Regions from separate parts of the Paraclostridium tenue genome, predicted to be linked through region 1. Evidence: a T-box and tRNA genes for the amino acid it is inferred to sense, from the RefSeq annotation. Region 1 holds a T-box; the other holds one or more tRNA genes.
The links. A T-box is a leader RNA that pairs with one kind of tRNA and senses whether it is charged. The one in region 1 lies ahead of asnS (asparagine--tRNA ligase), so its partner is inferred to be a tRNA-Asn.
Positions count from the first base shown of each region.

Region 2: it has a tRNA-Asn gene. The T-box ahead of asnS (asparagine--tRNA ligase) is inferred to sense a tRNA for this amino acid. The anticodon was not compared.

Region 1 is NZ_BAAACP010000002.1:207,184-224,061, forward strand. It holds gene asnS (asparagine--tRNA ligase) at 1-1,118, opposite strand, end outside; T-box leader at 1,172-1,405, opposite strand; gene ABFX13_RS02785 (hypothetical protein) at 1,559-1,954, shown strand; gene ABFX13_RS02790 (CDIF630_02480 family spore surface protein) at 2,012-2,206, opposite strand; gene cspC (bile acid germinant receptor pseudoprotease CspC) at 2,265-3,950, opposite strand; gene ABFX13_RS02800 (S8 family serine peptidase) at 3,974-5,614, opposite strand; gene ABFX13_RS02805 (S8 family serine peptidase) at 5,653-7,248, opposite strand; gene ABFX13_RS02810 (AI-2E family transporter) at 7,442-8,533, shown strand; gene ABFX13_RS02815 (hypothetical protein) at 8,669-9,349, shown strand; gene ABFX13_RS02820 (hypothetical protein) at 9,399-10,964, opposite strand; gene ABFX13_RS02825 (CBS domain-containing protein) at 11,096-11,548, opposite strand; gene gap (type I glyceraldehyde-3-phosphate dehydrogenase) at 11,689-12,726, opposite strand; gene ABFX13_RS02835 (hypothetical protein) at 12,910-13,119, opposite strand; gene ABFX13_RS02840 (penicillin-binding transpeptidase domain-containing protein) at 13,195-15,198, opposite strand; gene ABFX13_RS02845 (YitT family protein) at 15,337-15,954, opposite strand; gene ABFX13_RS02850 (methionyl aminopeptidase) at 16,106-16,878, opposite strand, start outside.
Region 2 is NZ_BAAACP010000004.1:2,585-19,462, reverse strand. It holds gene pnp (polyribonucleotide nucleotidyltransferase) at 1-161, opposite strand, end outside; gene ABFX13_RS04330 (DegV family protein) at 353-1,186, opposite strand; gene rpsO (30S ribosomal protein S15) at 1,366-1,620, opposite strand; gene ABFX13_RS04320 (bifunctional riboflavin kinase/FAD synthetase) at 1,728-2,651, opposite strand; gene truB (tRNA pseudouridine(55) synthase TruB) at 2,676-3,581, opposite strand; gene ABFX13_RS04310 (DHH family phosphoesterase) at 3,593-4,573, opposite strand; gene rbfA (30S ribosome-binding factor RbfA) at 4,577-4,966, opposite strand; gene infB (translation initiation factor IF-2) at 4,985-6,928, opposite strand; gene ABFX13_RS04295 (L7Ae/L30e/S12e/Gadd45 family ribosomal protein) at 6,943-7,266, opposite strand; gene rnpM (RNase P modulator RnpM) at 7,259-7,531, opposite strand; gene nusA (transcription termination factor NusA) at 7,550-8,623, opposite strand; gene ABFX13_RS04280 (ribosome maturation factor RimP) at 8,652-9,113, opposite strand; gene ABFX13_RS04275 (alpha/beta hydrolase) at 9,388-10,338, opposite strand; gene ABFX13_RS04270 (chloride channel protein) at 10,462-11,697, opposite strand; tRNA gene ABFX13_RS04265 (tRNA-Thr) at 11,869-11,943, opposite strand; tRNA gene ABFX13_RS04260 (tRNA-Asn) at 11,947-12,022, opposite strand; tRNA gene ABFX13_RS04255 (tRNA-Cys) at 12,036-12,109, opposite strand; gene ABFX13_RS04250 (CPBP family intramembrane glutamic endopeptidase) at 12,163-12,606, opposite strand; gene ABFX13_RS04245 (PolC-type DNA polymerase III) at 13,044-16,878, opposite strand, start outside.

The sequences.
Region 1 (16,878 bases):
TCTTCATTCATTCTCATGTAGAATGCTTTTATATCTTTTGGATAATCAGTAACAAATACTGGTGCTTTAAATACTTGCTCTGTTAAGTATCTTTCATGTTCTGTTTGAAGATCATCTCCCCATTTTACTGGGTATTCAAATTCATGTCCTGACTCTTGTAACATTTCAACAGCTTTAGTGTAAGTTATTCTAGTAAATTCAGAATTTACTACATTATTTAATCTATCCATTAATCCTTTATCTATAAAACTATTGAAAAATTCCATTTCTTCTGGAGCATTTTCCATAACATAGCTTATTACATATTTTATCATATCTTCTGCAAGTTCCATGTTATCTTCTAAGTCTGCAAATGCTATTTCAGGTTCTATCATCCAGAACTCTGATGCATGTCTTTGTGTAAATGAATTTTCAGCTCTAAAAGTTGGTCCAAAAGTATAAACATTTCTAAATGCAAGAGCCATTATCTCAGCATTTAATTGACCACTAACTGTTAAATTAGCTTCTTTTCCAAAGAAGTCTTTAGAATAATCTATAGCACCTTCTTCATTTTTAGGTATATTATTTAAATCCATAGTTGTTATTCTAAACATTTCTCCCGCACCTTCACAGTCACTTCCTGTTATGATTGGTGAATGTGCATATACAAAGTTTCTATCTTGGAAGAACTTATGTATAGCATATGCAGCTAAACTTCTTACTCTAAATACTGCAGAGAAAGTGTTACTTCTTGGTCTTAAATGAGCTATAGTTCTTAAGTATTCTAAAGTATGTCTTTTCTTTTGTAATGGATATGAACTATCTGATTCACCTTCTAATTCGATTTTAGTAGCTTGTATTTCTACTGGTTGTTTAGCACCTTCTGTAGATACTAATTCACCTTCTACTAATATAGATGAACTTATTGGAAGTTTTGTTATTTCTTTAAAGTTTTCTAACTTATCTTCAGCTATTACAACTTGCATATTCTTAAAGAAACTTCCATCATTTAATTCTATGAATCCAAAGTTTTTAGATGCTCTAGATGTTCTTATCCATCCAGCTACTTTTACAGTTTTTCCGATATATTCTTCTTTATTTCTGTAAAGTTGTTTAATTTCAGTAAATTCTCTTTGCATTTTAAATCCTCCTATAAATTTTATTTTTAATATAAAAAAAGCCCTTCATCCCTAAAAGGGACGAAAGACTATTACTCTCGCGGTACCACCCTAATTGCCTAAATAGGCCACTTAGCTAAGCTTTGCTTAATGGTCTGTAACGGGACCTTCCGTCTAAGCCTACTCTTTAATTAATTTCGGTTAGAGACTCCGAGATGTTCTTCAATATAAATTTCGTATTGAGCTCTCACCATCCTCAACTCGCTTTAACTACCTTTTATATTTACTCTTCTCTTCAATGTCTTTATAGTTATTATTTGAATTATTTACTAAGATTATACCAACTTATATTTTTTAAGTCAACGATTTATTTTTTATAAAATTTATATATTTTTAAATTTTTTATCAAATATGTTTAATTTATATTTTTTTATTAATAATTTTAAATAGGAGGTGTTTTTTTGAAATACTTATTAATTTTTATATTAGTATTATTATTTATAGGTCCAAGTGCTAATGAATGTACCTCTTTTTCTCAAGCTTTAAAATCAGGTGTTTATAACTACATAACTTGTTTAGATACTTCTTTTAATTATTTAGTTAAAAATGTACCTATTTTTAATAAAATTTCTGAAATCTCATATAAAAATTCCTATGATAAAATTATGGATAATAGACATCTTGTAAAGCACTTTGTTGAATATGGTCAAACTTTAGATGAAATAATTAAATCTTATAATACTAATATAAAAAATATTGAAGATTTTAGAAAAGTTGTATATACAAAAAATCCTAATATAGTTTCTAAAGATTATACATTAAAATCAGGTGAGTATATACTTATTCCAAGTGAATAAAATAAACCCATAAAAATATACCTAATAATTTATATAAATTATTAGGTATATTAAAAATTATAATCTACTTCCGTTATCAACCCAGTCTTTAGCTTCTTCTACATTTCTTAGAGAAGGGATTGATACATTGCTTTCTGACTTTAAATCTTCAGTTCCAGACCAAGCAGCAGTATATTCATTTTTTACTGGTCTATTGGACTTTAATCTTTTATTGTCTGATCCATTAAGTGCCTTACATTTTTCATTTTCCAAATTAATTCACCTCTTTTCTTTTGTATTAGTTTTTACATTCTAAATTATAAAATACACATTATTCAAAATTATTTGCAATAGCTATAATAGTATCTTTTAAATTTAAAATTCCATATCCTTGCGATATATTTGGATAAGTATATATCTCTTTTTTTGTAGCCCCAAGCATTAAATAAGTTTTTAATTGTTGTGTATATAAAGATCCTTGATAAAACTCATATTGATCTTTTATATATTGAATAATTAGTGCTAAAACTCCACTAACTATAGATGAACTAACTCCAGTTCCAATTGACGTATTATAACTATTATTTATATAAGGAGCTATTATATCAACTCCTGGTGCGACTATATCTGGTTTTATTCCTCTTTTCTTTATAGGCCCTTTTGATGAGCCTATCCATATACTATCAGTCTTGTCATTATAAGCACCTATAGTTATTACATTTTCTGGAGCTGCATACATTGTTATTGTAGACGTAGACGCTGGATCTGAAAATCTAGTTTCTTGAGACATTATATTTTTATTTGGTAAATAAACATCATATATCCCTTCTATAATAAATTCTGGAATTAATCTTAAAGTCCATATACCTGGTTTAATGTCGTATAAATTTATATTTAATTCTTGATGTCCTGATTCTAACCAAGGGTATATAAATCTCATTTCATAAGTTGTATTTTCTAAATTGAATTTACCTCTGTATACATAATAATCTGGAGCATACATAATTTGATAACTAAGTTCTCCTGATGGAGATATTATTAATGCACCTATTTTATCTGGTCCACTAATTACTAAATTTATATCTAAATTTATTTGTTCTCCTACTTGAATTATTATATCTTGCTTTTCATTTACATCTGATACTACTCCTTCATAATGAATGTCTGTATTCCCTTCATTTCCAGCTCCACTAACTACAATAACTCCTGATTCTACTATCTGATTAAATGTCTCTATCATTGTTGATTCTATTATTGACTTTGACGCTAAACCTACAGTTAGATTTATTATAATATATTTATTTTCTCTTTTAGCTACATCTAAAACATACTTTATCCCAGCTAAAAAATCTGATTTTTGATAATTTATTTTTCCTGATGCATAAGTATCTCTATATTCCCTTAATTTAACAACTACCAATTCACTATCAATAGCAATGCCTTTGTATTGAGAATTTAATTTTCCCTTTCCTGATGATATTCCTGCAGCTATAGTTCCAGTTCCAATTTTATCTTCACTCAAGGTGTTATCATTTTCAGATATGGCTTTATTTATATCTTCTCTAGTAAATTCACTTCCAAATATTAGTCCATCTGGAGGTGATTTTTTATTACTTTCTTGATCCCATATTGATACTATACTAGTTGTATTATCATCATTTATAAAATCTGGATGCAAATAGTCTATCCCTGAATCTATTATTGCTATTAAAATATCTTTTCCAGTAGTTGTTATATATGGATTTTTATATATATAATCTGTTCCCGATGAATCTGTCACACTTACACCTTGTTCTAAACCATTAGTTACATCTATTAAAGAACTCATAGGCACTGACCTTTGCCACCATGCAATACTTATAATTTCATTTAGTGTATTTTCATAAAAATCAATAGGAACATATATAACTAATAAATTATCATTTAATATCATAAATCTTTCTATTTTATTATTTCTTAAATCATTAGTTACATCTTCTATATTTCCTTGATAAATTATAAGATAGGATTTTTCCAAAATAAAAATTCCTCCTATTTATGTTATTTTAGCTGCTCAAAAGCTCCTCGTATATCTAACATTCCATAACCGTAACTTTCATTTGGGTATGTTATACCTTGAATTCTTCTAGCTCCACCATGAAGATAAGTTTTAATCATTGTAGTAAATGCTTTTTGAGTATAATACTTATCAGCTAAAGTATATTGAAAATATAAAGCTACTGCTCCTGTAACATGAGCCGCCGCCGCTGCTGTTCCTGTTATTGTTGCATAATTATTTCCAGGATATGTGGAAATTATATTAACACCAGGTGCAACTATATCTGGTCTTAGTAATCCATTTATAGTAGGACCTCTTGATGAAGGAGGCCATATACTATTATCAATAATATTATATGCTCCTACAGAAATTACATCATTGTATGTTGAAGGATAATTTACAGTTTGAGAAGGTGTTGAATCTCTAAATTTCGTTCCAGGATTTATTAATGCTCTATTTGGTAGATAAGCATTATATATTCCATTTGTTATATATTCACCTCTTAATCTTATTTTCCATATACCTTTAGTTGCATTTTTTAATGTTATAGTTACTTGTTGTTGACCTGAGTAAGAAGTTGGATATCTATAAATTATCACATACCAGGTTGATTCTAAATCAAATATTCCTGATATTTCATTATAATTTGATACTTGTATAAATTTACTTTGCTCTCCACTTGGTGATATAACTGCCACGCTAGCTTTATCAGGCTTATTCATCCATATATTAATATCTAATAAATCTTCATCTTCAAATATTTCTAACTCTATGTCTTGTTCTTCTCCTATAAAATTTATTCTTCCTGATGTATGTGTTTGAGTATTTCCTTCATTACCCACTGAAGAAACTAGACATAACCCCCTTGTAAATAATGGACTTTCTCTTAAAATACGCTCAGTAGCACCTACTAAATTATTACTTCCTAAAGATATATTTATTGCTAAAGGTATTTTTAATTCATAAGCTTTTTCATATGAATATTGTATCGCAGCTTCTAATATTGCATTGTTATAATTTCCATCTATTTTTTTTAATTTGACCACTATAAGTTCTGCATCTGGGGCTATTCCTGTGTATTGGCTATTTATATTCCCAAGACCTGCACATATACCGCTTAGCATTGTCCCAGTACCATCTTCATCTATTGATAAAGTCGTGTCATTATTTGCTATAGCTTGATTTATATCTTCTCTAGTATACTCAGTTCCAAATTTATATCCATTAGGTGGATTCTCATCTTTAGTTTGATCCCATAAAAATACTATTTTCGAAGTTTTATCTGGATATATAAAATCTTCATGTAAATAATCTATTCCGGAATCTATTATTGCTATTAATACACCTTTTCCAGTAACAGATATGTTTAAATTATTTTGCAAAAAATTTGCACCTATTTCTTCTCTAGCTATGATTCCATTTTCAGTCCCTCTTGTTATAGTACTTAATTGATTCATAACTGCAATAGGTTGAAAAAATTTTATTGATTTTACTGGAATTAATTTTCTAAATTTTTGGTTATCTCTAGTGTGTAATCCTAAAATTGCTTCATTATCACTAATTTCATAATAAATGTATTCTAATCCAGTAGATTCAAGTTCCTCTTTAAAATTTGGTCCATGTACTACTTGGAATAATGTCATTAAATCATATGGTAATTCTAATCTTAAATTTTTATTTCTTAAATTTCTAGTTTTTTTTTTCTCTTTTTTCTATAAATTAAATCATAGCCTTGGTTAATTTGACTAGTATTAGCTAGATTAATATTAGATAAGTCTAACATACCAAATCCCATAGAATTATTTGGATATGTATATAAAGTATTTCTTTTAGCTTCCTTTATTAAAAATGCCCTTATTTTTTGAGAGTAGAAAAACAAATCATTTCTATTAACAATTCCCCACTCCATTAAAAGTGCAACTACACCTGTAACATGTGGCGTTGCCATACTAGTTCCAGTTAAAGCCCCCACACTACCTCCTGGAAGTACTGATAATATATCTTCTCCTGGTGCTAATAAATCTGGTTTAAGCACATTTTGACTAATATCTCCTTCACCTGAAAATATAGATACTGTATCTGTTCGTGAATTGAAACTTCCAACTGTTATCACCTTACTTGCAGTTCCTGGTACAGTTACTGTTAGATTTTTATTTGCTTCTAAAAATCTTGTATCTCTACTTATACCCTCCGATGTAGGTAGATATATATTAACATTTCCCATTACTATATTTATTGGAGTAAAAACTAACTTCCATATGCCTGGGCTAATGCTGTTATTTGAACTCATTTGAATTGTAATTCTTCTAATTAGTGAGTATGGTGAAATTGGATAAAAATAGCCCCTTATTCTAGTTCCTCCTAGTACATTTCTAATCTCACCTGATGTTAAAGATATTTCTTGACTCTTTAAATTAGAAGGATTCACTAAGTATAAACTAAATTCATCTGTAAAATCTGGCCATATATTTACATTTAATATTTGCTCATTTTCTCCAACTACAAATTCTACTTCAACCTGTTGATTATCTAATCGTATATTTCTATGACCACCTTTATCAGCATTATTCCCTGCAGCTACAACTATATTATTTTTCCAAAATGATGTCATATCATCTATATATTGTTCAAATAAGGATAACCCTCTATGTGAACCCTCATTACTTCCATAACTTATGTTTATAGCTACTGGCATTCTTAACTCTAATGCTTTATCTAGTATAAATTTAATAGCTCTCATAAATTCTGTACTTCTTGAAAATACATCTGTTTGAATACTTCCAACTCTTACAACTATTAAGTTAGCTTCATTTGCTACTTGGCATGCAATACCTGCTACATGTGTACCATGTGTACTAGTTGGAGATATAGGTATGTTAATTTCTCTTCTTAGGGCTTTATTTATATCTTCATTTGTATATAAAGTTCCATGTGTAAATCCTTCTGGTGGATTTCCTGGAAATGATTGATCCCAGTAATAAAGTATCTTTGAATTGCCTTGTTCGTCTTTAAATACATCTAAATTATAATCTATACCAGAATCTATAATGCCAATTATAGTTCCTTTTCCAGTTAATCCATTTGTATTTTTAAATCTTGATATTCCTGTTCTTGAAAAACTTTGAACATCTTGTGTAGTTAAAATAAATGGTCTTTCTACATATTCAATTTGAGGATAATTTACCAAATTATCAATTGATTCAACACTATCTGAAGTTATTATAGCATAGTTATATCCTAATAATTCTACAGATACCCCTAAGTCGCTTGCAATCATAGAAATATCTCCATTATACCTAACTATTACTTCATACTCTATAAAAAACACCCCCTTAAAAACTAAAGACGATTTTAATCAAATTTATTTAACATTTGTTTCCATTATTATATATATTCATAATACTTTTATTGTATAATACATATATTGATTTAATTTTTTATTAAAATCATTTATAAAAGGGGTGTTTTATTTGAAAGATAAAAGGATTAATTTAGGAATTGTTTTTACTATTTTTATATCTTATATACTTATAAAGCTTATAGATAACTATAAATACTTTTTAGATATATTCAAATTATTAATATCACTGCTTACTCCATTTATTATAGCTTTTATACTAGCTTATATTTTTATACCTATTGTTGTTTTTTTAGAATCTAAATTAAAAATAAAAAGAATTTATGCATTGATTATAACTTATGGAGGTTTAATACTTTTAATAACTTCATTTATATTCTTTACTATTCCAATTTTAGTAAATAGTTTAGCTGATATAGTTAATAAACTTCCTATGTATTCAACAAAAACTCAAGATTTCTTAATTCACCTTGGCAATAAATTAGAAAATATAGATCCTAATACATTAAAAGAAATTGGAGATAAAGCATTTTCATTTATGCCCAAATTCAGTAATTTGTTTATTGGATATCTAGGTCAAATTTTCGCAACTACTTTTTCTATTTCTAAATTTATTGTACAGTTTGTATTAGCATTTATAATTTGTTTTTATATTATACTTGAAAAAGAAATCTTTTTCTCTTTTTATAAAAAAGTACTATATATTACTTTTGGTAAAAAATATGCCAGTTTTATATTAGATTTTGGTCATACTTTAAACAATAATATTGGAAAGTATTTTACAGGAAAAATGCTAGACTCTTTTATAGTAGGAATTTTATCGAGTATAGGACTTTATTTTATAGGGTCTCAGTATGCTTTACTATTTGGTATTTTAATAGTTTTTATGAATATGATACCTTACTTTGGTCCTGCAATAAGCATGACTACTGTTGTTTTAATAAATCTATTTTATAATCCTAGCATAGCTTTATTTTCATTAGTTTATTTAATACTAGTTCAACAAATTGAAATTGCATTTATAGAGCCTAAAATAGTCGGTGGTCAACTTGGTCTTAATCCATTTTTAACTATATTAGCGGTTACTATAGGAGGAGGATTTTTTGGAATACCAGGAATGATACTTTCAGCTCCTTTTATGGGAGTTTTAAAAATATATTTAGGCAACTATATAGATTATAAATATAAATCGATAAATAAGTAAAAAAGCATGTTTTAAACATGCTTTTTTATTACAATTTAGTAACCTTAAGTAACAAGCCTGTAACTGTTATAATATAAAGAGTTTATGGTAATATTTATATATAAATAATTTATATATTTGAAAAGAGGTAATGATATGAAAAAGTTAGTTGTTGTTTTATTTGTGTTATGTAGTATGTTATTTATAACTAATCCTATTTTTAAATCTTCATTTGCAAACAATGAGTCAAAGGTAAATAATAAAGTTACATCTAGTAATAATGATAATTTAGATAATACTAAACCTCATAAAACATTAGAAACTAATGATGAAACTAAGTTAATCAGCACTAATGAAAAATCTGATATAAAAGATATTAAAGCAAAAGAAAATAATGCTTCTAACGATATAAATTCTAAAGAGACATCTAATAATAATTTAGAAGAAAGAAAAGAAACATCTAACAATTTAGATAATAATAATGAACAAATTACTAATTCTAAAGAATCTACTTCTAACGAACAAATTAATGTATCTAAAGAAGAAACTATTAATGAACCTATTGCTAAAGTTGAAGAAACTATTAATGATGAACAAATTACTGCTTCACAATCTTTAACTATGGAAGAAGCTTTAAAATTGTTAATGGATATGAACTCAAACTTAGTATATGAATACAAAGGAGATGAAAATAAATTTCCAGTATTAAAAAATAAAGGTTTATATGGATATGTTTTTCTTCCTAAAATAGATACTGATTTAGGATATTTCGTTGATAAAAATACATCTAGTATATACTATTTCCATCCAAGTGGATATTTAGAAAAAATAAAATAATAAAAAATCCTAAGAATATGTTAATTACCATATTCTTAGGATTTTTTGTTTATAATTCTTCTTCTGGTTTTATTTCTTGTTTTATATTTGTTACGTTTAATATATCACTATTTTGACTAGCTCCTTGTGATGAATTTGCTACAACATATATATCTAAATCTACATCTTCACCTTCATTTAAAGGAATTGTAATTTTATTATCACTTATTCCATATTGATATAAAGTAAATCCTCCATCTTTTGATGTTTTATTGTTTCTTATATAAACACTATATGTGCAGTCAAACTTATCTAGTTTATCCCATGATATACTTATACTATTATCTTTATTTATACTTCTAGTTAAATTTTCAACTTTATAGTTTTCTATTTTATCTAGATTTGTATATTTTTCTCTAACTTTTACAATATTGCTCTTTTGTGTATATTTTCCATTACTCTTTCCTATTACATATAAATCTATACTAGGATCTTGTATATCTTTTAGATTTATTGTTATAGTAGTTTTTACTTTCTTAGATTCAGTTAATTCGTCTTTATCTATCTTAATTGATTTAAATAAATTAAAATCATTATCTCCATTAGAGTTATTTTTTAGATATACTTCATACTCTGATATATCTTTTAAATAATCCCATGTAAGTGTTATTTCTAAGTTATCTCCAACTATATTAGAATTTGCTTGTAAGTTTTTAATTTCTTTAGTTTCAGTTTCTTCTTTTAAAACATTGATTGTTATTATCTTACTTTTATTACCACATGTAACTTTAATTTTCTCAGTGCCTTCTCTAAGTCCTAATATCGTTCCATCACTAGTAGGTATAGTTATCGATCTAGATATTGGTAACTTAAATCCTAACAATTCATATTTTACATTAGGATGTTTTAAATTTCTAGGAGATGTTTCAACATTTACATCAATTTTTTTCTCCTCATTTATACGTATATTAATATTGTTATTTACATATATATTTGAAACTTTAGCTTGTATATTAAATTTATACTCTTTTACCTTATCTCCTGATTTTATATATAACTTTGAAGTACCTACTCCTATAGCTTTTAAGGTATTGTTTTCTATCTTTAAAACATCTTTATTTGATATTTCATATGTATATTTTTCTTTTTCTTTAAAATCAAAGTCAACATCAATATTTACATCAATAGAAGTACTATCTCCTACATATTTAAGCTCACCTATATCAACATCTAGTTTTTCTACTTTAGGATCAACTACTCTTATAGTAGTTTTTCTTATAATTCTACCATCTTTAGTTATCATAAGAGCTGAATATCCTTCTTTAATACCAGTTATTGTATTTCCTTTTATAGATAAAACATCATTGTTTGATGCTTTATATCCAATTTTAGGTTTTGATGCATATGGTGGTATAATTATATAATCTCCACTATTTACTTTTATAGAATTACCTAATTTAATTACATATTCATCTATATTTTGAATATAATTACCTTTTGATATCCTTAATTCTACTCCTTTTACTAGTGGACTTATTTTTCCATATTTGAAAAGAAAATACTGACCTATAAGTGTTATAAAGACAGCTATAACAATAAAGTATATTCTATTTTTTTTCTCCCTCCAAAAATTCATAAAGCCACTTCCTTATTAATTTAAAGGACTGCCTATATATGACAGTCCTTTATTGTTTATTTCTTATTAAAATTATATACTATAATACATAATTTTAAAACTATTTAGAAATATTTTCTATTTTATTGTTACTAACTAACTTTGTTGTTTGCATTTAATAAACTCTTACCATTCATTTTATCATTAAAATAAGATATTATATCACTTCTTTTTATTATTCCTATAAATATATTTTTATCATCTACTACTGGAATAAAATTTTGATTTATAGCTAAACTTATTATATTTTCCATATCAGAATTTATAGATATAGTTTTATAATTATTATATTTATCAATATCTTTTATCTCTATATTCTCTAATGATTTTAAGTTAATATCATCTTGCTTATCTTCAAATCTACTTTTAATTTTCCAAAGTAAATCTCCTTCTGTTATAGTAGCTACATACTCTCCTTTTTTATTTATTATCGGTATTGAAGTATAACTATGATACTCCATTTTTTCCATTGCTTGTCTTATTGTGTAATAATCATATACATACTCAACTTCAACTTTAGGGGTAATAAAAAATAATATATTCAATTTTTTTCCCTCCATTTGACTAACTATATTATTCAAATAAATTATATATATTCTTTATGAATATAATATGAATTTTTAAAGAAATCTTTTTAATATTATAAAAGCCCACAGCAATTATTTACTGTGAGCTTAAAATCATACTATGCACTAACTTTACTTGATTTTAAAAGTTCATTTGCAACATATGCTACTAAATCAACTGTTCTACATGAATATCCCCATTCATTATCATACCAAGCTACAACTTTAACCATATTTCCATCATTAACCATTGTTGATAATCCATCTATTATAGAAGAATCTGAAGTTTGCTTATAATCTATAGAAACAAGTGGCAAGTCCGAATATCCTAATATTCCATATAACTCTTTTTTAGAAGCTTTTTCTAAAATATTATTTACTTCTTCTGCTGTAACGTCTCTACTCAATTCACAAACCAAATCAACTAGTGAAACACTAGGACATGGTACCCTAACAGCAAACCCATTTAACTTACCTTCTAAATTAGGTAAAACCTTAGCTACTGCTTTTGCTGCTCCTGTTGTTGTAGGTATCATAGAAACTCCAGCACTTCTTGCTCTTCTAAGGTCTTTATGCGTTTTATCTAATATTTGTTGATCATTTGTATATGCATGGATAGTTGTCATTAATCCTTTTTTTATTCCAAATTCTTGGTCTAAAACTTTAACTACTGGAGCTATACAGTTTGTAGTACAAGAAGCATTAGATACTATATGATGTATATCATTATCATACTCATTTTCATTAACACCCATAACTATAGTCTTGTCTTCATTTTTTCCTGGTGCTGTTATAATTACTTTTTTAGCTCCAGCATTAATATGTTTTTGAGCGTCTTCTCTTTTAGTAAATTTTCCAGTAGATTCTATAACTATATCTACGTTTAAATCTTTCCACGGTAATTTTTCTGGATCACTTTCTTTTAATACCTTTATCTTACTTCCATTTATTATAATATTTTCTTTTTCGTCTGTTTTAACTTCTCCCCTAAATACTCCATAAGATGAATCATAAGTAAATAAATGAGCTAATGTTTTAGCATCACTTCTAGCATTTATAGCTACTATTTCAAAATTATTAAAATTATTTTCTTTAGCTATCCTTAAAACCATTCTTCCTATTCTTCCAAATCCATTAATTGCAACTCTAGTTTTCATTATTGAGTCCTCCTAATTTATATATCAATATATAGTATGTTTTATTATTTTATTTAGTGTGTACTTTTTTAACACTTTATATTAATATATATAACACTTTTACTACATATAGGTCAACACTTTTATGTAAAATATATATAAAATGACAAAAAAGGATTGCTTGATTTTTATCAAGCAATCCTTTTATTTAGAATTTTCTTCAATTTTTTTATTTAATCTGGCTAGCATATTTTTCGAAAATTTAGCAGTATCTTCTGGCACTCCAAGACTTGTTGCAAGTATTGTATAACACTGTATAGCTCTTTTATAATCTTTTTTACCTGCATAGGATTTAAACGCTTCTTCAGATAAATCCTTACATACTTTTTGCATTCTTTCATATCTTCTTTTCAAATCTATTCCTCCCATGAAAATAGTATATATTTATATATATGTTTAGATATGTACTATTTCCACTAAAAATAGATTTTAATTATTTAAATAATACTCCATCACATTTTTTACCTTAATAGTAGGTATATGACTTCCGCCTCTGTCTTTTACATTTTCTATAATCATTGATATTGCTAATCTTCCTTTATCAGTATCAACCGCTGCAAACCATCCATTTTCAGTTCCATTAGTATCATCTTTACTTTTCTTTATTTCTGCTGTTCCAGTTTTTCCAGCTATATTGATTCCATTAATTTTAGCTATATGCCCTGTTCCATCTTTATCATTTATTACTGCTGAAAAACAGTCTATAAGTGTAGATAAATTTTCTTTTTTTATCGCTTGTTTGTATACTTTTGGCTCATATGGCTTAGTTATATCAAGCTTTGGCATCATTATTTTACCATCATTACCTAAAGTAGAATATATCATAGTCATATCTAAAGGTGTTATTAAAACTTGACCTTGACCGTACCCTGTATCAGCAAGTACTGATTTATTACTTAACTTTCCATCATTAGATATTTGTGATTTTTGTATAGGATATCCAAATTTTATATCCTCTCCTATTCCAAAGTTTTTAGCTCCCTTTACAAAATTTTCTCCACCTATTTCAACTGCAGCTTTAGCAAAATATATATTATCTGATAATTTAGTTGCATCTTTTAAATTAACTGGTCTACCTGGATCTATTACCCTTGTTACATCATATTCATTCCATGTCTTACCTTTTATGTCTATAGCTTTACTAGGATCTATTACTTTATCATCAAGCCCTATAGATGCAGTTACAAGTTTCATTGTTGATCCTGGAGAATATGCATTTTTAAATCTTCTTTCTAATTGAGCATTTGAATTTGCTTCCCATTTAGCTTTCTCACTTTTTGTTATATATGTAACATAACTATTTGGATCAAATGAAGGCGAACTTACCATAGCCAATACCTCTCCAGTTTTAGGATCTGTAGCTACACTTGCACCTTTTTCTCCATCCATTTGTTCATATATCTTCTTTTGTAAATCAAGGTCTATAGATAATTTTATATCTTGACCATTTTTTGCTTTTTTTTCTGCTATAACATCTTTTTTACCATTAGCTCTTAAGATATATATTTTACCTCCATCTATAGCTCTTAATTTATTTTCATATACTTCTTCTATTCCGCCTACACCTATTTTACTATGCTCATTATATCCTTTATCTTTATTTTTACTAAGTTGTTCTGAGGTTATATTTGCTGTATACCCTATTAAACTACCTATAGCTTCCCCTCCATTATATATCCTTTGATCATTAATTGTTATAATTTGAACTCCTGGTATCTTTAATAATTTATCTATTTTCTCAGTATCTGAACTTAATAAATCAACTATACACACAGCATGTTCTGGATTTTTATTTTTAGATATCTTATTTTCAATATTTTCTTTACTTATATCAAGTATTTTTGCCATTTCTTCTATTTTACTAGCTTCGTTTGAATCATTGAATTTTTTTATACTTATTTGTACTTGTTTTAATTGACCCTCACCTGCTAATACATTACCATTCCTATCATATATAGTTCCTCTTTTTCCTTTATAGGCATCACTTTCAATCCCTATTTTATCTCCTTTTTTAAGTTGAGGTAAAATTAAGCTATAATTCCATACAACTTTATATTCTCCATCTTCTTTTATAAATTTAATTAGTGCATCTGTTGAATCTATTTTACCTCCAATAGTATCCATACTAACTTTTATGTTAAAATCTTTATCTTCTTCTATACCTTCATCAGTTTTGGATATTTTTATATTATTAGCTTTTATAAGATTATAATCTTTTTTATATTCATTTATAAATTCTTCTTTATTTATATCTTTTTTAGATTGTTTTGATAACATAGAATACATTTTCCCAAAATCTTTATGTTCCCATGATTTAGTATAATTATTAAATGCACTTTCTAATTTAGATTTAGATGTACATCCAACCATAAATATAATACTTAGTAATATTATTAAATTTGTAATTATTAATTTTTTCTTGATTGTTTTCAATGTTATTCCCCCATCCAATTAATATTATAGTTTATATTATAACATATTTTTCCATATCGAAATTATATGCATGAATAATATATACCCATATAAATACATATAAAAAGAAGTACTTAAAATTAAGCACTTCTTTTCTAATTATATTAATACAGATTCATTTTCCTCATTCTTATCTTCATCATTATATATTAAACTTATTATTTTTCCGCTTATAGTTACAGCTATAAGAGAAAATAATATTTGTGTAAAATCTAAATACACTAAAGATAGCATTAAAACTATACAATCACTTATTAAATATATATGATTAACTTTAAGTGGAGTAAATTTATTTCCTATAAGTGCAATAACATCATCTCCTCCAGATGCTCCTCCACCTCTTATAACTAACCCTACTCCTATTCCTACTCCTATTCCTGCTAATACGCTTGCCATTAACATATTGTTTTCAAAACTAGGAATTAAAAATCCAATACTTTCCCATAAATTGTATGTTGTTGAAAATGTAATTGTAGATAGCACTGAATATAATAAAAATTTCTTTCCAAAAAACTTTGTTCCTACTGCAAATAAAGATAAATCAATTATCAAACTTGAAAATGATGGTGATATATCAAATACATTTTTTATTAATAATAATAAACCTAAAACCCCACCTTCTGTTATATTATTTTGATAATTGAAATTATAGCTTCCAAATGCTAATATAGTTGCTCCCAACATAATAATTCCAATACGTTTTAACTCTGACCGCAAAGTATCACTCCTATTTATTTCTAAATTTATATTTTTATATACATTATATATATTTACACACTATAATTCACTTATTTTTATATAATTTAATATAAAAGAAAAAGGATATAAAAATTATCATTATTTCTATATCCTTTTCTTTTTAATTTTTTTATTTAGCTAGTATTTCAATTCCTTCTTCAGTAATTAAAATCATATGTTCCCATTGAGCTGAAAGTGAACCATCATCTGTATATGCAGTCCATTCATTTTCTGCATCTATGTATAAATCATATCCGCCTTCATTTATCATTGGCTCTATAGTAATTATCATTCCTGGTACTAATATCATACCTTCATTTTTAGAACCATAGTGGAATACAAACGGATCTTCATGGAATTGAAGCCCTATACCATGTCCGCCAAAATCTCTAACAACTGAATATCCATTTTTTTCTGCATGTTCTTGTATAGCTGCTCCTATATCACCTATATGTCCCCAAGGCTTAACAGCTTTCATACCTTCTTCTAAGCATTCTTTAGTAACCTCGACTAATCTTTTAGCATTTTCACTTACATTACCTATCATAAACATTCTAGATGCATCTGAATAATATCCATTATATATAGTTGATACATCTACATTTATTATATCTCCATCCTTTAATACTATATCTTCGCTAGGTATTCCATGGCATATTTCAGAATTTATAGATGTACATACACTCTTTGGAAACCCTCCATATCCAAGTGGAGCAGGAATAGCACTTTGAGATATAGTATAGTCATGAACTATTTTATTTATATCTTCTGTAGTCATTCCTGCTTTTATATTTTTTTGTACTTCATCTAACACTGCATTATTTATTTTAGCACTTTCCTTTATTTTTTCTATTTCTTCTTTATTTTTTATAATATCATGTGTTGGAACTTCATATCCTAATT
Region 2 (16,878 bases), on a different contig from region 1:
ATTCCATCTCTTGGTTGAGCTGATTTTGACACATTTACCATAACCATAGTTTCCCCGTACTGAAGTATAGCGCTTCCACTAGCTAGTTCGGCAATTTTTCCTATCTCAACAGAAAGTTCTCTTCCTGCAAAATCCATCTTAAAAACTTTATGTTCAAACATTAATGCTTGTACCTCCTCTTTATTAAAACCGCGTTTAGTATCCTATGTACTATCTTATCAAAAATACTATAATTTAACAACATAAAAGTAAATTACTGGCTTGTATTGATATGTTTTAGAGATACAAAACGTAACTTAGCAAATATTTTATTTAAACTTATTATTTGCTTAATATGTAAAATTTAATACATTTAATTTGAACAACTAATAGCTATTATATCTGGTCCTGTATGTGAGCATATACAAGCCCCACCTCTAGTTAAGTATATATTTTTAGCTTTTATTGCTTCTTGAACTTCTTTTTTAAGAATCTCAAACTCATTTTTATTAGCTCCACAACCTATCATTACATTTTTATCTTCAAAACTATCATATTGCTCTTTAAGCAAGTCTATTAATTTATGTATTACATTTTTTTTACCTCTTACTTTTGTAAGTAAAGATATATTCCCATCTTTTACCGAAAATACAGGTTTTAAACTTAACATATTTCCAATAGCGGCTGTCGTTACAGAAACTCTTCCACTTCTTTTTAAATATTCTAAACTATCTGGTACAAAAAATAGATTAACACTCTCTCTTAAAGCTTCTAGTCCATCTACTATAGACTTAGCATCTAACCCTTCATCTATAAGTTCACATGCTTTTATAACATACTGTCCGCTTCCTAAAGATAAGTTAAGTGTATCAAATATATGTATATCTCCATCTGTATCATTTTTCGCCATAACTGCACTTTGATATGTACCTGAAGATTTCGATGAACCACTTATACAAACTATAGAGTATTCATCTTTATATTTATCGAAAGCTTCTTTAAATTGCATATATGTAGCTTGAGATGTTTTAGGTACAGTTTTTATTTTTTTCATAGTTTCGTAAAACTCTTCCTCGGTCATATCTACACCATCTTTGTATTCTTTATCTTCTATTATTATAGTTAATGGAATTATTTCTATGTTATGTTTTTCTGCTAACTCCATAGGTATATCACATAAACTATCACACATTAATTTTATTTTCATAGTAAATCCCCTCCTAAAAGAAAAATTTCTATATAAATTATCATTATTCCTTTATATATTTTAATTTAATATTATTATAGTTGCAAATTATTTCTATTTTCAATAAAAACTGTATTTATTTAAAATATTTAAAACAAAAGAAGAAGGTATAAACCTTCTTCTTTATTAAAATAATTAAATTATTTTCTTAATCCTAACTTAGCTATTAAAGCTCTGTATCCTTCTAAGTCCTTTTCTTTTAAGTAAGCTAATAAGTTTCTTCTCTTACCTACCATCTTTAAAAGACCTCTTCTTGAGTGATGATCTTTTTTGTGAACTTTTAAGTGACCATTTAATTCATTTATTCTAGCTGTTAATAAAGCTATTTGTACTTCTGGAGAACCAGTATCTCCTTCAAATCTTCCGAATTCTTTTATTATTTCAGTTTTGTTCATTTGTGAATACCTCCATTATTTTATTAAATCCCCAATTACTAAGCATTGATTGGAGTGTTCAAATGCCGAGTAACGGTTCACGAATCTTATTTTAACACAAAATATGTCTACTTGTAAATATACTTTTTGTATACAAAGTTAACGTCTTTATGTAATTGAGCTTTTAATTCATCTAAAGAATTAAATTTTCTTTCATCTCTTATTCTTTCTAAAAACTCAATTTTAATTATTTGACCATATATGTCTTTATTAAAGTTAAGTATATTAGTTTCTATAGATAAACTTTGTCCATTTACAGTTGGATTATAACCTATGTTAGTGGCTCCATAGTAAGTCTTATCTTTTAAGTATACTTTAACTGCATATATACCACATTTAGGTATAATTAAATTATTATCTATATTTAAATTAGCAGTTGGAAAACCTATAGTTCTGCCTAGTTTCTTAGCATGAATTACTTCACCTTCTAGACAATAATTTCTACCTAGAAATTCTTTTATATTATGAACTTTCCCTTGACTAATAAGTTGTCTTATATAGCTACTACTAACTCTTATATTATTTATTTTTATAGGGTTTATAACTTCAACTTCCATATTATATAATTTTCCAAGTGACTTTAATTTATCTACAGTACCTTCTTTATTTCTAGCAAAAGTAAAGTCATGTCCTACTATAACTTTTTTACACTTTAATTTATCTATTAAAATTTCTTTAACAAAGTTCATGGCAGATATTTTAGTCATATATTCATTAAATGGAACCATTAAAATCATATCTACACCTAATGATTTTAATATATTTATTTTTTCGTCATTCGTAATTATACTTTTTATAGAATTTTCCCTAAAATATCTCATAGGATGATTTTCAAAAGTAAATACTATGCTTTTGAATTTTTTGTGTTTAGCTTCTTTAACAGCTTTTTTTATTAATTTTATATGCCCTTTATGAATACCATCAAAATTTCCAATTGTTATAATACTATTTTCAATATTTACTACTTTATCTAATGATTTTATAATAGTCATAATAAATTCTCCACTACTTATATTCTATATAAATAGTTTATCACTTTTTAAGCATAATGTCCCATCAACTTTTAGGAATTTCCCAACTCCTAAAAACTTATTTTCACTGTATACTCTTACAAGTTCATCTCTTTCATTAAAAGTTCCTTTTACAAATCCTTTTTTATACACTATAGCTCCATTAACATACGATTTAACAGCTAATGGATTTATATGTATATCATTAAAGTTTGATAATACATAATCTATATCATATAGATGTTTATCTAATTTATCTTCTTTATATAATTTTTCTAATTCTTCTAATGTTATTGCATTTTCTAAATTAAATTTCCCTGATGATGTTCTTAGTAAAAAAGACATATGTCCTCCACAACCTAATTTTTCACCTATGTCGTAACATATACTTCTTACATAAGTTCCCTTAGAACATTTAACATAAAACATTATCTTATTATCCTTAAATGAAAGTATATTTAATTCTTTTATATTAACATCTCTATACTTAAGTGTTATTTCATCAGTTCTTCCAGCTCTAACTAAATCACACATTCTTTTACCATTGATTTTAAGAGCAGAGTACATTGGTGGAAGTTGTTTTATTTCACCTCTTTGAGTATCAAATGCTTTTTCAAGATCATCCATACTTATATTACCAACTTCAAACCTTTCTATTATTTCTCCTGATGAATCATAAGTATCTGTGTTTATACCTAAAGTCAGTTCACAAATATACGATTTATCCTTATTAAGTATAAGTTCACTTACTTTTGTAGCTTTTCCTATACATATAGGTAGTACCCCTGATGCATCTGGATCAAGGGTACCTGTGTGACCAACTTTTTTTATGTTTAAAATTTTTCTAACTTTTCCTACAACGTCATGAGATGTCATACCTGTAGGCTTTAATATATTTACTATTTTATTCATACTAATCATCCTTAAATATGTTTTAAAACTTCGTCAATCACCATTTTTTTAACGTTTTCTATAGTATCTTTTATAGTACATCCAGAAGCTCTAACATGACCTCCGCCTCCAAAATGTTGTGCAATAGTACTAACATTTACATAGTTTTTAGATCTAAAACTTACCTTGACCTCATTAAGTCCTTTTTCTTTAAATAAAATACCAACTTCAACTCCATCTATGTCTCTAGTATATGATGTAACTCCGTCTGCATCATTAAAAGAAATTTGATTTCTTTCTAGCATATCCATTGTTAACATCATACTAGCAACTTTTCCCTCTACAATATCTAAAGTATCGAGAGCTTCACCTAGTAACTTATAATAATTGTATGGATTGCTTTGGAATATTTTTTGAATTATAACATCTTTTTTAGCTCCTGTACAAACTAAATCATACGCCATTAAGTAACTGCTCGGATTAGTGTTTGAATAAGAGAAATTTCCAGTATCTGTTAAAAGACCTGTGTATAGACAAGTTGCTATAGTTTCATCTATTATATTTTCACCTACAACTTTCGAAAACTCTTTTAGTAAGTTGTACACTAATTCACAAGTAGATGATTCATTTGGATTTATATAATTTAAATCTCCAAAATTATTATTACTTGCATGGTGATCTATACAAATTAATTTATTAACAGACTCTTTTATATGTTCACTAACACATATTCTATTTGCATCTCCACAATCAAGAGATATTAAAATATAATCACTTATATTAACATCTATTTCTTCAGATTTTAATATTTTTATATCTTTAACTAAAAATTTTAAATTAACAGGTATAGTATCATCTAATACATATAATACATTCTTACCTAATTTTTTAAGCGTGTAATACATAGATAATGTAGAGCCTATATTATCTCCATCCGGACTATAATGAGAGGTAACAATAAAATTGTTACCTTCCCTTATAGCTTTTATAATATTTTTAATATTATTTAGCATAGATCACTCTCCTTGAGTTTCTTCATCAGAATCTTTTTTATTATTTTGATTCTCTTGATTCACTTTTTTAATTAGATTTTCCATATACATTCCTTTTTCTATAGAATCATCTAATTTAAATATAATTTCCGGAGTATGTCTAAGCTTTACATTTCTTCCTACTTCTTTTCTTATATATCCACAAGCACTCTTAAGTCCTGCCATGCTTGATTCTTTATTTCCACCTAGTATACTTACATATACATAAGCATAACTTAAATCATTAGTTACTTCAACATCAGTAACACTAACCATAGAATTTATTCTATAGTCTTTTATTCCACTTATAAGCATTGTACTTACAACTTTTCTTATTTCTTCGCCTATTCTTTGTGTTCTATTGTATGATGCCATAATATCGACCTCTTTTTACTATTTTAATTTTCTTTCAACTTCTTTAGTTATATAAGCTTCTATTATATCGCCTTCTTTTAAATCGTTGAAATTAGTGATTGTTATACCACATTCATATCCATGGTTAACTTCTTTAGCGTCATCTTTAAATCTCTTTAATGCTGCTATTTCACCTTCATGGATTATAAATCCATCTCTTACAACTCTTACTTTACCATTTCTAAATATTTTACCACTTAAAACATAACATCCAGCTACAGTACCAACTCCAGATATTTTAAATGTTTCTCTTACTTCTGCCTTACCTGTATCTTCATCTATATATTCTGGGTCTAACATACCTGTCATAGCAGCTTGTACATCTTCTATAGCTTTATATATTATTGTGTAAGTTCTTATATCAACTTCTTCTTTTTTAGCCATTACTTCAGCAGTAGCAACTGGTCTTACGTTAAATCCTATTATTATCGCATTAGATGCTCTTGCTAGCATAACATCAGATTCAGTTACAGCTCCAACACCACCATGTATAACTCTTACAGCAACTTCTTCATTAGATAATTTTTCTAAAGATTGTTTAACAGCTTGAACAGAACCTTGAACATCAGCTTTAACAACTAAGTTAAGTTCTTTAACATCTGCATCTGCCATTTGGTTGAAGAATTCATCAAGACTTACTCTTTGGTTAGATTTTAACATTTCTTCTCTAGCTATATGTTGTCTCTTCTCTGCTACACTTCTAGCTATTTTATCAGTAGCTACTGCTACGAATTGATCTCCACCTTGTGGAACTTCTGATAATCCTAATATCTCAACAGCAGTAGATGGTCCAGCAGTCTTAACTCTTCTACCCTTGTCATTTATCATAGCTCTTACTTTACCACAAGCAGTACCTGCAACTACAGGATCTCCTACTTTTAAAGTACCTCCTTGAACAAGAACAGTTGCAACTGGTCCTCTACCTTTATCAAGTTGAGCTTCTATTACAGTACCTATAGCTCTTTTATTTGGGTTAGCTTTTAATTCTTCTACTTCTGCAACTAATAGAATCATTTCAAGTAATGCATCTATATTAGTTTTTTGTCTAGCTGATACTGGAACTGATATTACATCTCCACCCCAATCTTCAACTAATAATCCTTGGTCTGCTAATTCTTGTTTAACTCTATCAACATTAGCAGCTGGCTTATCTATTTTATTTATCGCAACTATTATTGGAACTTCTGCAGCTTTAGCATGGTTTATAGCTTCTATAGTTTGTGGCATTATACCATCATCTGCTGCAACAACTAATATAGCCATATCAGTTACTTGTGCTCCTCTAGCTCTCATAGATGTGAAAGCTTCATGTCCTGGAGTATCTAAAAATACTATTTTTTCTCCATTTATAGTAACTTCTGATGCTCCTATATGTTGAGTTATTCCTCCAGCTTCATTTGTAGTTACACTTGTTGATCTTATAGCATCTAGTAATGACGTTTTACCATGGTCAACGTGTCCCATTACAGTAACTACAGGAGGTCTTTTTACTAAATCTTCTTCTTTATCTTCTTCTATATCAATTAATTCATCTATTTCAGCTTCTTCTTGCTCTGTCATATCTTTTTCAACAAGCTCAAATCCATAATCCTTAGCTACTAATGAAGCTATTTCAAGGTTTAACTCTTGATTTATTGTTGCCATAGTTCCCATTTTCATAAGCTTCATTATTATTTCTGTAGCTGGTTTTTCTAAACTATTAGCTAATTCTTGAACAGTTAATTTTCCTTCAACTGATACAGTTGGAAGTCCACTACCTGATATAGATTCATCACCTAATAATTCCATTGCCATTTCTGCATCATCTTGACTTAATTCATCATTTTTGTTTTTTACGTTTATATCTAGTTCTCCTAGCTTAGCTATAAGTTCTTCGCTAGTCATTCCTAAATTTTCTGCTAATTGGTATACTCTTGTTGACACAAGACCACCCCCTATTATATTTTTGTATTTTCAATAAGTTCTAAAACCTTATCTGCAAAGCTCACGTCTTTTATTCCCATAACTGCTCTAGGCGCTTTTCCTATAGCTAACCCTAATTGTAGTTTTGTTGAATATGTAACGCATGCTATATTTCTAAAAGATGTTTTATCTTTAAATAGCTTTTTCGTATTATTTGAAGCATCTTCTGCCACTATTACTAATTTTACCCTATTTTTTTTTATATCAAGCATAGTAGAGTCATCACCTGATACTAGCTTTCCTGCACGTTGTGCTAAGCCTAAGAATGAGTAAATTTTGGCTTCATTGGATTTATTCATTGTCACCTATCTCCTTCATCAGGCTTTCATATACTTCATCAGGAACTTCAATTTTAAAAGCTCTACTTAAAGCTTTGCTTTTAATTGCTTTTTTTAGACATTCGCTACAGTTACAAATATATGCACCTCTACCATTTGCTTTACCTGTTTTATCTAAAAATATTTGTCCTTCTTTATTTTTGACAATTCTTATTAACTCTTTTTTATTGTCTCTATCTTGACAAGCTATACACTTTCTTTGAGGAACTTTCTTCACCTTTTGCAAATGTATCACTCCTTATAATTAAGCATCTAATTCTTCTTTATTATCTGCTTCTTTAGCTGCTTGACTTTCGCTTTTTATATCTATCTTCCAATTAGTAAGCTTAGCTGCAAGTCTTGCATTTTGCCCTTCTTTACCTATTGCAAGTGATAATTGATAGTCAGGAACTACAACTAAAGCACTCTTTTCTTCTTCATTTACATCTACAGATACAACTTTTGATGGACTAAGTGCTGCAGATATAAATTCTACTGGATTTTCACTATATTTAATTATATCTATTTTTTCATCGCCTAATTCATCAACAATATTTTTAACTCTTGATCCTTTAGGTCCAACACATGCTCCTATTGGATCTATGTTTTCATCTACAGAGTAAACTGCCATCTTAGTTCTTGATCCAGCTTCTCTAGCGATGCTCTTAACTTGAACAGTACCTTCAAATATTTCAGGGACTTCCATTTCAAATAATCTCTTAACTAAACCTGGATGGCTTCTTGAAACAGTTATTTGAGGCCCTTTGTTAGTTTTCTTCACTTCTAATATATATACTTTTATTTTTTGTCCTGCTTGATAGTATTCACCTGGTATTTGCTCTGCTTGAGTCATTATAGCTTCTATTCTTCCAAGGTTTACATGAACTATATTTTTATTTACTCTAGCAACTTCTCCTGTTACTATTTCATCTTGCTTATCTATAAATTCATTATATACTATATCTCTTTCAGCTTCTCTTATTCTTTGAACAACTACTTGCTTAGCTGTTTGAGCTGCTATTCTTCCAAATTCTGTAGTAGTTATTTCACTTTCTATTATATCACCGATTTCATAGTTAGGACTTATTTGTCTTGCCTCATCTATTTCTATCTCTAAGAATGTATCATATATATCTTCTGAATCAACAACAACTCTTTGAGAGTAAACTTTTACATCTCCTTTTTCTCTATCAAAGTATACTCTAACATTTTGAGCAGATCCAAAATTTTTCTTATAAGCAGTTAAAAGTGCTTGTTCTATAGTATCTATAAGTATATCTTTATCAATTCCTCTATCTTTTTCTAATTCATCTAATGCTTCTATAAACTCGTGGTTCATTTTTTTGTCCTCCTATATTAAGTTTTAATTAGAATTTTATAGCAAGTCTTATAAGTGCTATATCTTTTTTATCAAATTCCATTTCTTCATTATCAACTATAAGTTTAACTATTTTATTGTCCACTAACTCAACTAATTGAGCTTCAAAATGTTTTAATCCATTTATAGGTTTATATAATTTAACTTCTACGTCTCTTCCTGCATATCTTATAAAATCTTTTTCTTTTTTAAGTGGTCTATCAAGACCTGGTGAAGATACTTCTAAGAAATAGTTTTCTTTTATTGGGTCTTTTTCATCTAATATTGGATTTATAGCTCTTGTTATAACTTCACAGTCATTTAGAGATACTCCTCCATCTTTATCTATAAATATTCTTAAATAATATTCTCCAGCTTCTTTAACATATTCAACATCAACTATCTCTATGTTGTGTTCATTAGTTATTGGAAGTACTAACTCTTCTATTAATGATTCTGTACTCTTTTTCATTTTGCTTCCCTCCTATTCAGTTGTTATTTTATAGCATTGTAAATGCTATAATAAAAGAGTGAGAACTTTTCGTCTCACTCTTAGTTTTTGCATTATATACTATTTTATATACTATGATACCATAGATTGTTTTTATTTGCAAATTTTCTAGTATTATTCAATAGTGAAACTCCAGTTTCCTTTTATATTATATCTATTTCCTTCAAATTTTATATATAATTTAGCACTTTGTATTTTTATTTTCTTTCATAGTGCTATAAACACATTTTTCATTCTATTTTTCAACAACTTTATCTTCTATAAACTTATATATTCTATTAAAGTACTCCTTGCCTAAAATGTCATATCCATTAACATGTTGGACTTTATCTATAAGCCAAAGTTCTTTTTTATTATGAGGTATATTATCATATATTATCTGACTACCCTTTGGAGAACATACTTTATCTTCTTTTCCATGTATTAAAAACATAGGCGTAGTTATATGCTGTACTGATTTATATGGTTTTACATCTTCATAATCAAATCCCGATTTAATTTTAGTATATATATTTCCCATAGTTCTTGCATATCCTACAGGTAAAAGTGGTATATTTTTCGCTTCAATACCTAACCTTATAGCATCAGACATTTCATGATATGGTGAATCAGCTATATAAAAATCTACATACTTATTTTTTTCATTTATTTCAGAATGCATTACTACAGTTGCAGCCCCCATTGAATGTCCATGAGCTCCTAATAATCCATTAGGGTATTTTTTATGAATAAATTTCGCAACATTTTCTAAATCATATTTTTCTCTTAAACCAAAAGTATAATCACTTCCTCCAGTTTTACCTGTATGTCTTTGATTATACAACATAACATTATATCCATAGTCTAAGTATTCATATGCCTTTTTTAAATATTCATAGTAATTACTTTCAATTCCATGAACTAGTATTATTGTATTGTTAGTATTTTTATTAGATTTTATAAATTTACCTTCTATTTTATATCCATTTTCTGGCGAGTTTATAAATACATCTTCATACTTATAATTTTTAAGTTTTTCTAGTGGTCTTCCTTCTCTATGAGAAAATACTTCTACTATATCTTCATCTTTTATTTTTTGAACAGAACCAACTGAACCGTCATATACTAAAAAACCAACTACGTAAGATATTATTAAAAATAATAATATAAAAACTGATGAAATTATTATAATTGCTTTTTTCTTCATTTAATTCCTCCTGATATTATTATCTAGTACTAATACTTAGTATATATTAACTATTAATTTTTTTCTACTTATTTTTTATAAAAATAATATATTTGTTAAAAATAAAAAAAGATTAGCTTTTAGCTAATCTTTTTTTATTTCTAATAAACTACAATCTTGAGATGTATATATTCCACTTCTACCAGCAAATACATAACTTATTACACAAGCAATAAACAAGTATACTATGCTATCAGACCCAAATAATTCTATACCCATTACAAAAGATGCTATTGGAGTTTTAGTAGCTCCTGCAAATACAGCTATCATACCAAGCCCTGCTAAAAAAGCTATCGGCAAGCCCATTATTCCTGCTAATAAATTTCCTAGTGTTGCTCCTATTACAAATAACGGAGTAACCTCACCACCTTGAAATCCTACCGCTAATGTTAATGAGGTTAATAGTAGTTTTATTATAAATGCATTCTTGGCTACAGGTGCATTAAATGCATCACTTAATAAATCTAAACTTAGCCCAAGATATATTCTAGTTCCAAGTATTAAGACTATAATAATAATTATTATACCTCCTATAAAACTCTTTAAAGGTGTATTAGGTATTTTTTCTGCAAAGAATTTTTTAAAACTATGTGTAAGTTCAGCAAAAAGTTTACTTACAAGTCCAAATATAACGGCACATATTATAACTTTAAAAAATACATCAACACCATCTATCGAAGTTCCTATATTATAATGACTATGTTGTACTTTAAATAATTTTGCTACAAAATTTCCTATGTAACTCGCTATTAAGCAAGGTATTATAGCTTCATATCTCATCTTTCCCACAGTACTTACTTCAAGTCCAAATATAGTTCCTGCAATTGGGGTCCCAAACACTACCCCGAAACCACTACTCACTCCACTTATTATAAGTATTGTGTAATCTATCCCTTTTAATTTTAAAATTTTACCTATCTTAGAAGATACACTTGCTCCTATTTGAACACCTGTACCCTCTCTACCTGCTGAACCACCGAATAAATGAGTTATAAATGTACCAAAAAATACTAATGGAGCCATTCTAAACGGAATGTTTCCTTCTCCTTGATTAATTCTCTCAATTATTAAGTTATTTCCTTTAGATGAGTCTCTTCCATATCTAGAATATAAATAACTTACAAATGCTCCACCTAATGGCAATAAGTATAATAACCATGGATTTGCTTGTCTTGTAGTGGTTGCCCATTGTAGACTCTTTAAAAAGAATGATATTATTATTCCTACTGCAATTCCAGATATAGAAGCTAATAAAAACCACCTTAAAAATAATATAGATATTAATTCACTTTCTTTAACATGTGACCTAAACTTATTCAATTTCATCACCTCATTCATGTTCTTTGTTATGTTTATTTTTCACTCATAAGATATTACTCCTCTTATTTTTAAAGTTCAAGTTTTTTATGTCAAAGTAAACACTAAGTTTATGTTATTTATTTATATAATTTAAAATAAAAAAAGTAGACTACCAAATAGTCTACTTTTTATTGGAGCTAGTGATAGGAATCGAACCTACAACCTGCTGATTACAAGTCAGCTGCTCTACCGTTGAGCCACACTAGCATATGGCGGGAATAACAGGGCTCGAACCTGTGACCCATTGATTAACAGTCAATTGCTCTACCAACTGAGCTATATTCCCGAATTTAAATATTTGGAGGCGACACCCAGATTCGAACTGGGGATCAAGGAGTTGCAGTCCACTGCCTTACCACTTGGCTATGTCGCCTTAACCTTACTCTATAAGTATATAATTTTTTTATTAATTTGTTAAGTATTTTTTCAAATTTTTTCTAACTTTTGATCGACATTTTTCTCATCTATCTTGATTAAATTATTAATACCTTTATTAATTAAATAAATTCCTAGAACTAAATATGCTAAACTCCAAAATAAATTTATTGGCATTGGTATTATAACAAGTAAATTATTTATTAAATGAAGCAATATGCAAATTTTTATAGATTTTGTGTAATAGTATATAAATCCTAATAAAATAGCTCCTCCAAATGCGGTAATGCCTTGAATTAAATTAAAATGAACAATTGCAAATACTATAGATGAGTACAATATAGCTTTTAATGGTTTATTGTAATATTTTTTTAGAAGACTTTTTAATAAAATACCTCTAAATACTAGTTCTTCTAATATAGGTCCTACTATAACTATTTGAATACATATAATTATAATTCCAATTAAGCCTCCACTATTTATATATTTACTCACAAAAGAACTTTCAAAGTTATTTAAGTTATTTATATTATAGTATTTACTCAGAATAAATATTAATACACATTTAACTAATATATATCCTAAAATCATACAAAAAGAATAAAAAAAATAATACACCTTAGAATGTTTTCTCATACTTTCTAAACCATCCCATAAATTTATTTTATTTGAAGTAAAATTACAAAGTAATATTAAAGTTATATCAATTAATAATAAAATTATGGAAATTAATTTAAATGGCAAATTCTTTTGTATATGTATAAATACTATTGAATTTATAATCATAATAGCAACAATAATAATTGATGCTACTATACCTTTATTAAATTTTAATTTTAGATTTTTAATTAGAACCTCCCCCTATGTTGTTATACTAAGTTTATAGCTTTTGATTAAAAGCTATAAACTTAGTAATTTAGATTTTTTATTAACTAAAATAAAGATAATTGATTTTCATCACTCATATTTTCAAGTGATCCATGATTGGTAAGTGTTTCTATTACAGTTTTAGATATCTTAGTCCTTTTTCTTAAATCTTCTTTAGAAATAAACTCTCCATTATCTCTTTCTTTTTGTATATTTATAGCTGCGTTCTCTCCAACTCCTTGTAGTGCTATCATAGGAGGAAGCAATGTCTTTTCACCTACAACTTGGAATTTTTTTGCATCTGATTTATATATATCAACAGGAATTATTTTTATATCTCTTGCATACATCTCAAGTGCAACTTCTAAAACTGTTAGCATATTTTTTTCTTTTGTTGTTGCATCATTTCCAAGTTCTTCAATTTCTTTAATTTTTGCTTTTATTGCAGGTAATCCCTTTACAATTAAATCTGCATCAAAATCTTCAGCTTTAGTCGTAAAGTAAGTTGCATAAAAAGCTTCTGGGTAATGTACTTTGCAATATGCAAGTCTAAAAGACATCATAACATATGCAACCGCATGTGCTTTAGGGAACATGTACTTTATTTGTTGACAAGACCATATATACCATTTAGGAACATCATTTTTTTCCATTTCTTCTATATGTTCTGGTTTTAATCCTCTTCCTTTTCTAACACTTTCCATTATAGTAAAGGCCATTTTAGGCGGTAGACCTTTAAATATAAGGTAGTTCATTATATCATCACGAGTTGATATAACATCTTTAAGTCCAACTATTTCTTTTTGTACAAGTTCTTGTGCATTGTTTAACCAAACATCAGTACCATGAGAAAGTCCAGATATACGAACAAGTTCTGCAAATGTTGTAGGTTTTGTATCAAGTAACATCTGTCTAACAAACTTTGTACCAAACTCAGGTATTGCAAGTGATCCTATAGGACAGTTTATCTCTTCAGGCGTAACCCCTAGTGCATCTGTTGATGTAAATAGAGACATTGTCTCTTTATCATCTAAAGGTATAGTTGTTGCATCTATTCCAGTTATATCTTCAAGCATTCTTATGATGGTCGGCACATCGTGCCCTAGTATATCAAGCTTTAGTATTCTACCACTTATAGAGTGATAGTCAAAGTGAGTTGTTATAACTCCACAAGAAGTATCATTAGCAGGATATTGTATAGGTGTAAAATCATAAATATCTTTATAATGTGGTACAACCATAACTCCTCCTGGATGTTGTCCTGATGTTCTTTTTACTCCAGTACATCCATTAGCAAGTCTTAATGCTTCTGATGATGTTGTGTTTATATTATTTTCTTCTATATACTTTTTAGCATACCCAAAGGCTGTTTTTTCTGCAACTGTGCCTATTGTACCCGCTCTATAAACATATCCTTCTCCAAATAGTTCTTCTGTATATTTATGAATCACCGGTTGATATTCTCCCGAGAAGTTAAGGTCTATATCTGGCTCTTTATCTCCTTCAAATCCTAAGAAAACCTCAAATGGTATATCATGTCCATCTTTTTTTAATGGCCTTCCACATTTTGGACAATCTTTATCTGGTAAGTCAGCACCTGATCCCCATTCACCTATTTCATAAAAATAAGAATATTTACATTCTTCATTTTCACATATATAATGTGCAGGCAGAGGGTTAACTTCTGTTATATCACTCATAGTAGCTGCAAAAGAAGAACCTACGGACCCTCTAGATCCAACTAGATATCCGTCTCTTAAAGACTTTGTAACTAACTTTTGAGATATTATATACATAACTGCATATCCATTACCTATTATAGAATTAAGCTCTCTATCAAGTCTTGCTTTAACAACTTCCGGCATTGGATCACCGTATATTCTTTTAGCCTTTGCATAACACATTTCTCTAAGTTCAATATCCGATCCTTCAATTACTGGTGGATATGTGTCATCAGGTATAGGTTTTATAACCTCAACCATATCAGCTATCTTATTTGGGTTAGCTATTACAACTTCATAAGCCTCAACAGGATCTAAGTAATTAAATTCATCTAGCATTTCATTTGTAGTTCTAAAATGAAGATAAGTTTCTTCTTCGTCAACCTTAAATCCTTGAGAATTTTTAAGTACCTTTCTAAGTACTGCTTCATGTTTATCTAAAAAGTGAACATCTCCTGTAGCTACTGGTATTTTACCAAACTTCTTTGCTACTTCTATTAATCTTCTATTTAAATCTCTTAATTCTTCTTCATCTTTAACTTCGCCTTTTTCAATCATAAATCTATTGTTATCTATAGGCATAACTTCTATATAATCATATAAATCTATTACTTTTTCCATTTCTTCATCAGGTAAATTCTTCTTTACTGCATTGAAAACTTGCCCTGCTTCACAAGCTGATCCAATTATTAATCCTTCTCTATGCTTTTCTAATACACTTCTTAATATCCTTGGAGCTCTATAAAAATGATTTACATGAGCATCTGAAACAATTTTATAAAGATTTTTAAGGCCTGTATAATCTTTTGCAAGTAATGTTATATGATTTGTTGCTATCTTGGTATAATCTAATTCACCTAACTTTTCATTTACATCACTTAATTTTTCTACTTCTTGTTTTTGAAGCATTTCTAAAAATTTTATAAATATATGAGCTGTAGCTTCAGCATCATCTACTGCCCTATGGTGATTTAAAAGTGGTATTCCTAGATCTTTTGCTATTACATTTAATCTATGTCTTTTTAAATGTGGTAAAAGTACTCTAGCTAGTGTTAATGTATCTATACTTTTATTTTTAAATTCTAATCCTTGTTCTCTACTTTTTTGAGATATAAACCCCATATCAAAATCCGCATTATGAGCAACTAAAACACTATCACCTACAAATTCTAAAAACTTAGGTAGTATTTCCTCTATAGTAGGTTTGTCAGCTACCATATCATTAGTTATCCCTGTTAATTCTTGAATTTTATATGATATATCAGCTTCAGGATTTATTAACTCACTAAACCTATCAACTACTTTGAAGTTTTCTATTTTTACTGCACCTATTTCTGTTATCCTATCATTTGTATTTGAAAATCCTGTTGTTTCAATATCAAATACTATAAAACTTTGAGATAAATCATTATCATTAGGGTCTTTTATTATCGGTAATTCATCTTCTACCAAATAACCTTCTACTCCATATATAACCTTGATACCATGTTTTTTAGCTGCATCCATAGCTTCTGGAAATGCTTGAACTACACCATGATCAGTTATTGCTATTGCAGGATGTCCCCATTTAGCTGCTCTTTCAACTAATTTTTTTGTTGAGCATACAGCATCCATTGAAGACATTTGTGTATGAGCATGAAGTTCCACTCTCTTTACATCTGAAGTATCTATTCGTTCTTCTTTTACTTCTTTTTTTATACCACTTATTGTCATTGTAATTTCTCTTTGGTAATTATCGTAAAGTGCATCTCCTTTTATTTTTAAATAAGCTCCTTTAGTTACAGAATCTATAACCTTATCTTTATTCATATCATTTAAAAATAATTTACAACTAATTGAACTTGTATAATCTGTAACTGCCGCAATTAAAAGGACTTTTCCATTTCTTAATTCTTTTAACTCAATATCAAATACTTCTCCTACTATACACACAGTTCCAGAATTTTGATTTAATCTATTTATTTTTTCAACTGGAGCATTTACATTATCTCCATAAATATATTCATCTTTAATTGCAATTTCTATTGCTTGATTGCCTTCAACTTCCTTTTCTTCATCTTCTACATTTATAGATTCAGCTATTCTTTCTTTTACCATTTCTTCAATTAAATTATCATTTTTCTTAATAAGTTTTTCTACATTAGGTCCTTTATTTACTGACTTTTCAAATATAATTTCA